2 regions of the Sporosarcina sp. Y1009 genome follow, and region 1 is predicted to be linked to the other one. Evidence: predicted binding sites of a transcription regulator. Region 1 holds the regulator's gene; the other holds the start of a gene.
The links. Region 1 encodes Rex, which represses fermentation and respiration genes when NADH is low (regulators of the CRP and FNR family bind a similar motif). Its sites were predicted from a motif close to TTGTGAAATATTTCACAA; they were not measured.

Region 1 (3,189 bases):
TTTGTTCGTTCCAACATCTTCCGGCGACTTTGAGCCATTTTCGAAGTTGAAGCACGTGCAATATTCCGTTGAACAAAATCCTCGAGATTAGCCCGTTCACTTACTTCTCGTTCATACATCTTTACATCTCGTTCATAGTTTTTTGCTTTTTCGGTTAGGTATGTACTGTAGTTACCAATGTATTTTGTCACTTTATGTCTGGCTACTTCATAAACGATGGTTACAATCTCATCGAGGAAATATCGGTCATGCGAGACAATTAGCAAAGCACCTTCGTAGTTAACTAAGTATTTCTCCAGCCAACCAAGCGTTTCAATGTCAAGATGGTTTGTTGGTTCATCTAATATAAGTAAGTCCGGGTTACTAAGCAGCATTTTGGCAAGAGCCAAGCGTGTTTTTTGGCCCCCCGATAAAAGATTGACCTGTTTTGTATAATCCTCTGGATAAAACCGCATTCCGTGAAGGACAGATCTTGTGTCAGCCTCATATTGATAGCCTTTTGAATCACTAAATTCTGTTTGTAGTTCGTCATATTCAGTCGAAACACGTTCGAACTCTTCACTATTTGAAAAAATGACTGGATCTGCCATCTGTTTTTCAAGAGAGCGGATTCGTCTTTCCATTGCTCTAAGTGGTTCAAAAACGGTCATCATTTCATCCCATACAGTTAACGTTGAATCAATCCCAGAGTGTTGCTCGAGGTAACCGATTCGTATGTTCTTCGGGATGATTAAATCACCTGTATCAGCAGTCATTTCACCTGCAATTATTTTTAGTAAGGTTGATTTTCCAGCACCATTTCGCCCAACCAAAGCAACACGGTCGCGTTGATGAACTTCAAGTTGAACATTTTCTAGTATAGTCGTTCCAGAAAATGATTTAGTTAACGCATTCACTTGTAAAACAATCATGATTTAATACACCTCTATTCATCTATAGTTTAACCTGAACACATCGTTGTACGCAATGGTCAGCTTTACAATATTCTACAAGTGAGATACGATAGAATAGGCTTTAAGTAGGTGTAGGAGGGGTAAAATGTCAGAGGAAGTGCCTAAGATTCCGGAGGCGACGTCAAAAAGATTGCCTCTATATTATAGATTTCTACAAAATTTTGAAAATGCAGATAAAAAGCGAGTATCGTCTAGTGAATTAAGTGAAGCGATGAAGATCGATGCTGCAACAATTCGTCGGGACTTCTCACATTTTGGTGCACTCGGTAGAAAAGGCTATGGGTATGATGTTCAATACTTAGTCGATTTTTTTCGTACAATTCTTGATCAAGATATCGAAACCAATGTCGCCCTTTTTGGTGTCGGCAGTTTAGGTAACGCTTTCTTAAAATATAATTTTCAAAAAAAACACAACACACGTATCATCATGGCGTTTGATCCTAAAACGTCGCTTGCAGGGGAGACAATTAGTGGAATTCCTGTTTATCATCCAAGTTTAGCTGAAGAGAAATTGAAGGATCATAGAATTGAGTTGGCGATTTTATCAACGCCTTCAAGCGTTGCACAAGGGGTTGCAGATGAACTTGTCAATTATGGTATACATGGTATTTTAAATTTTACACCAGTCCGACTTGCAGTACCGGAGTCTGTCCGGGTACATACAATCGATTTATCTGTAGAACTACAAACGCTTATCTATTTCATGAAAAATGACGTCAAAGATTCACAATTGTAACCGTTACATTATAGTAATATAGACGATTTTAGTGTAAAATGGATAGGAGAAAGTTGGATGAATTTATTCCCTAATAATTAGGTAACGTTCTTACCAACTCTAAAATAGGAGGTGTCCGAAGATGATGCCAGGTGCTGTTAGTCTAATTCTAATTGCGATTATTGCATTGCTCGTGTTTGGTCCGAAGAAATTACCAGAGATTGGAAAAGCGTTCGGTTCTTCATTGCGTGAGTTTAAAAACGCGACACAAGGACTCGTCAAAGATGACGACGAAGTTAAGAAAGCAGAAAAGATCGAAGAACAACAGAAGTGAGTTAGGATGTTAGTCCGATGAACAATAAAAATTTAACAATCATTGAGCATATAGATGAATTGAGAAAACGGCTGATGGTGATTGTCGTTTTCTTTGTTGTAGCAATTATAGGTAGTTTTTTTCTCGCGAAACCGCTCATAAATTTTCTCCAAGTACAGGGGGAAGCAAAAAATATCACGCTGAATGCATTTAATGTCATTGATCCTATGCTGATCTATTTAAAAGTCATTTTCTTTATCGCAGTTGTGGTTATTTCACCAATTCTGATGTATCAGATGTGGTCATTTATCTCTCCTGGTCTGCACGAAGCAGAACGGCGAGCGACGCTGAGTTATATACCATATGCTTTTTTACTTTTACTAGGTGGTATTTCATTTGCCTATTTTGTCTTACTCCCATACGTCATAAAATTCATGATGAATTTATCGAATGATTTAGGGATCACGCAGACCATTGGTGTGAATGAGTATTTTACTTTCTTATTTCAATTAACGATTCCGTTTGGGATTGTCTTCCAATTACCCGTTGTTATTGTGTTTTTTGCTAGGCTTGGTCTATTGAATCCTTCGACACTTGTGAAAGTGCGAAAATATGCCTACTTTGGTTTGTTCGTGATCGCTGCATTCATAACACCGCCTGATCTCATGTCTCATCTATTTGTAACGGGACCACTATTCATACTTTATGAGATTAGTATTGTTATTGCTCGTGTTGGTTATCGAAAGTACTTAAAAGCAGAACAACAACGCCAAATTGAAGAAGTTCAAAATACAGCAGCTGGTGAATAAAAAGTCTTCCAACCGAATAATATCGGTGGAAGACTTTTTTTGTTATCTGATTAGCAATGCGATGAAAGCTTGATTCAACTTTTGTAGTTCCAATATTTTATCATAATTCAGTTGGATAATAACAACCAATCCGTTCATTAACAAGTGTGAAATCATTGGTGTAATGAGCCTTTTGGTCTTATAGTAGACGAATGAAAAGACAAGTCCTGGGGCTAAGTAAATGAGTAAATGATGAAGTTCACCGTGAACAGCCGCGAAGATAAGACCACTAATTAAAGCGGCTATGATAAAATTGGTTTTTTGATAAAGGCCGCCGAAAATGACGCGTCTGAATATAATTTCTTCTAACAGCGGTGCAAATACAACAATACAAATAATGATTATGGGCGATACTTTGGC
Region 2 (3,189 bases), on a different contig from region 1:
GATAAACTCATAAATACATGTAAGAATTTGAGCGCTTCCGACATTCCTGGGTCGACAATTTGATGGTGAAATCCACCTGGAATGTTTGTAACGACAAGCAATATGACGACAACACGCGTTAACGTATCACTAAACCGTCTTCCTCCGATGATCTTAGGAACAATAACATACCATGCAGACACCGCTGTTAAATACCAAATATTCACGAGCGTATGCCCGAATGCCCAAAATAACGTACGACTGACCATGACGTTTACGGTTTCAAGTAAGCCTGCCGACCAAAAGATTAACGTAACAACTTCTACCGTGACCCCGATACTACCGAAGAATAATAGAACAAATACGCCTGTCGCAAAGAAAGCGAAAATCGGGATATGCTTTCCTGGATTACTTTTTCGCCATTTAGCAATGTTTATAAATGCTCCAAACGCACACATCCAAACGCCTAGCACGATTAAAGCTAAACCGATGTAGAAGAACGGCGATGCTGCCATTGGTGGATAAAACGTATACAAGACAGTTGCATCATTCATCATTACCGGTACTATCGTTACGACAAAACCAACCATTTTCATCCAAAATCCAATCCAGGCCATTTTCCTGACCTGCGGTAGTAATCCACCAAGTGTATGAGATAGACCCGCATAAAAATAGCCGATTGTAAAGAATGCTGTTAATACTAAAACCAATAATATACCATGTGCTGTTAATACTTGATAATAGGTGAACCAAGAAGGTAGTTGTAATAATCCTGCACGTTCCAACCCCTGAAATAACCCTAAAAACCCACCAAAAAGCAATGCAATAAACGCAACGGCCATATAAGATTTTGATAGTTTGGCATCCTCAGGAACTACACCTAGAATTTGATTAGCTTTTTCTTTAATTGTTTTCTTATTTAAATTCGGATTGTTAATGACTGTTTCCACTTTACATCCCTCCTTTTATTTAACAAAAATTGTCGTGCTCATCATTTGGTGACCAATTCCGCAGTATTCATTACAAAGAACTAAATATTCACCGGGTTCTTTAAATGTCTGCGTGATCTTTTGAATGTGTCCAGGCATTACCATGGCATTTAAGTTTGTACCAGCAACTTGAAATCCATGGATAACGTCTTTTGAAGTCATCGTAAACGTTACCTTTGCCCCAACAGGTACCTCGATATTGCTTGGCGTGAAACCGAATGTTTGTAAGGTCATCACGACTTCATATTCATTGTCCCCTGTTTGAAAAACACCGGGATTATCGAATGGTGCTGTTTCATCAACTTTTTGCGGATCAATTGTTTCTTTATGACTTGGGGGACCCATTCCCAACGCAAATGTTTGATAGCCGACAACTAACATAAAAATGATTAAGATTCCAAAACTTAATGCAAGCCAAATTTCCTCATAACGATGCATTTTCATGGTTTTTCCTCCTTATACTCTTATCATGTATAAAACGAATAACACTAAATACGTGGCGATAATTACCGCGGCTACGACTCCCACTGAAAACATTGTCCCTTTTAGTGAGTATTTCTCGTTTTGTTCCACTTCTTTCTTGACATCAGTTTTTTCGGTTACCATCCGAAAGCACCTCCTATTGTCTTCTTGTTTTCAGTTTAATTGATAACAATTCTCAACGATGTGATATTAATCACATTAAAAAAAGCAGTTAGAAAATTATGTATTTAGTTTAGATAAATCACTAAATCACAGTAATTTCCCTTGACTCCAAACATTGTTATAACAACGTTTCCAGATAATCCTGACTGCTATTTTTGAATAAGAATTGTCTCGTAAGGTAAATATAGCGAAGTGACAAAACTGTGAACTCTACTAAAGCTCCAATAAATCAAAAAAATGCTGTTCAAATGAGATTTCTCATTCGAACAGCATTTTTATGAATTAGTATACTTCTTCTTTTAATTTATCAGGGTAAATGTAAAAGTGTCCATCGACCAATTTTACTTTCTCTTCTTTCCGTAACTGTGAAATCATGCGGTTTACAGATTCCCTGGTAGTTCCTATCATGTTGGCAAGATCCGAATTGGTGAACCGTGTATTTATCTTAATCCAACCATTTTTCTCATTGCCTTTATGGGTTTCGCCGAGGCGAATCAATAATAGAAGAATTCTTTCCTTTGTGCTTCGTAAAGCCATTTCTTCTAATCGTTGTTGCCTATCAACAATTAGATCACCCAACAGACGGAATAACTTTATTGATAGCTGAGGGTTAGTAATTAATACATTTTCAAAATCTTTGAGCGATATTAAATAGAGCGAGGTATCCTCAATTGCTTGTGCATTCGCTGGATAATTCTCCTTTCGGAAAAAACCGACGTTTGGAAACATATCGCCTTGCTGTTTCACACAAATAATTTGTTCTTTTCCCGACAGGTCGTTTCTAAACACTTTCACTTTGCCTGAAGCAACAATATAGACATGTGTGATTGGGCTTTCATGCAAAAAGATAATGTTTTTATCGGGAAATGTTCTTATTGTCATGACCTCAAGAAAAGGTTTAATTTCCACTTCTGTTAAATCTTTAAAAATCTTTATATTTCTTATTATACTTTCTAGCTTTTCCAATAGAAACACCTCCTATTAGATTCAGAATCTTAATTAAACTTATTTTCATTTTATCATAGATTACTGATTAAGTTTAATGTACTCATGTCGAAATAGTGAAATGATTATGTAAATGAGACTTAATCAGTTAAGATTGCCGTGGAAACGTCATATAAATCTAGGTCAATATCAAGTTTCTCACCAAGTATGAGCTTTGAAAGTTGATATCCTAAAAAGGGACCAACCGTTAATCCCGACGCACCAAGTCCATTTGCAAGAACTAACCCCTTAACATCAGGCACTTCCCCGATAATCGGCAGAAAGTTCGGCGTGAATGGTCGAAACCCTACACGCGCCTCTATAAATTCTGCTTCTGCTAAACCGGGGGCGATTGATAGTGCTTTGTCAAAAATTTCGTGTAGGCCACCTGCTGTAACTTTCATATTATATTCCATATCATCTTCATGGGTTGCTCCAATAACGATTCGGCCATTATCAAATGCCAGTATATATTGATTTGTAGGCGGCATAACAACAGGCCAGTTATCTGTATTTTGATCACCGAGTTGGAGATGAGCAATTTGGGCTTTTTGACCTTTGACTTGTAGATTTATCCCGAGTGGCGCAAGTA

Region 2: AC25Y1_RS02815 (cytochrome c oxidase subunit 2A) is a predicted target of Rex. The motif match lies at 1,633-1,650, and genes of this name have one in related genera.

Annotation. Positions count from the first base shown of each region.
Region 1 is NZ_JBYHFO010000023.1:41,898-45,086, reverse strand. Features, by position in the region: gene abc-f (ribosomal protection-like ABC-F family protein) at 1-911, opposite strand, end outside; gene AC25Y1_RS18100 (redox-sensing transcriptional repressor Rex) at 1,039-1,689, shown strand; gene tatA (twin-arginine translocase TatA/TatE family subunit) at 1,814-2,002, shown strand; gene tatC (twin-arginine translocase subunit TatC) at 2,020-2,790, shown strand; gene AC25Y1_RS18085 (CPBP family intramembrane glutamic endopeptidase) at 2,833-3,189, opposite strand, start outside.
Region 2 is NZ_JBYHFO010000002.1:38,640-41,828, forward strand. Features, by position in the region: gene AC25Y1_RS02805 (cbb3-type cytochrome c oxidase subunit I) at 1-929, opposite strand, end outside; gene AC25Y1_RS02810 (cytochrome c oxidase subunit II) at 945-1,412, opposite strand; gene AC25Y1_RS02815 (cytochrome c oxidase subunit 2A) at 1,425-1,574, opposite strand; gene AC25Y1_RS02820 (Crp/Fnr family transcriptional regulator) at 1,896-2,579, opposite strand; gene AC25Y1_RS02825 (NAD(P)/FAD-dependent oxidoreductase) at 2,699-3,189, opposite strand, start outside.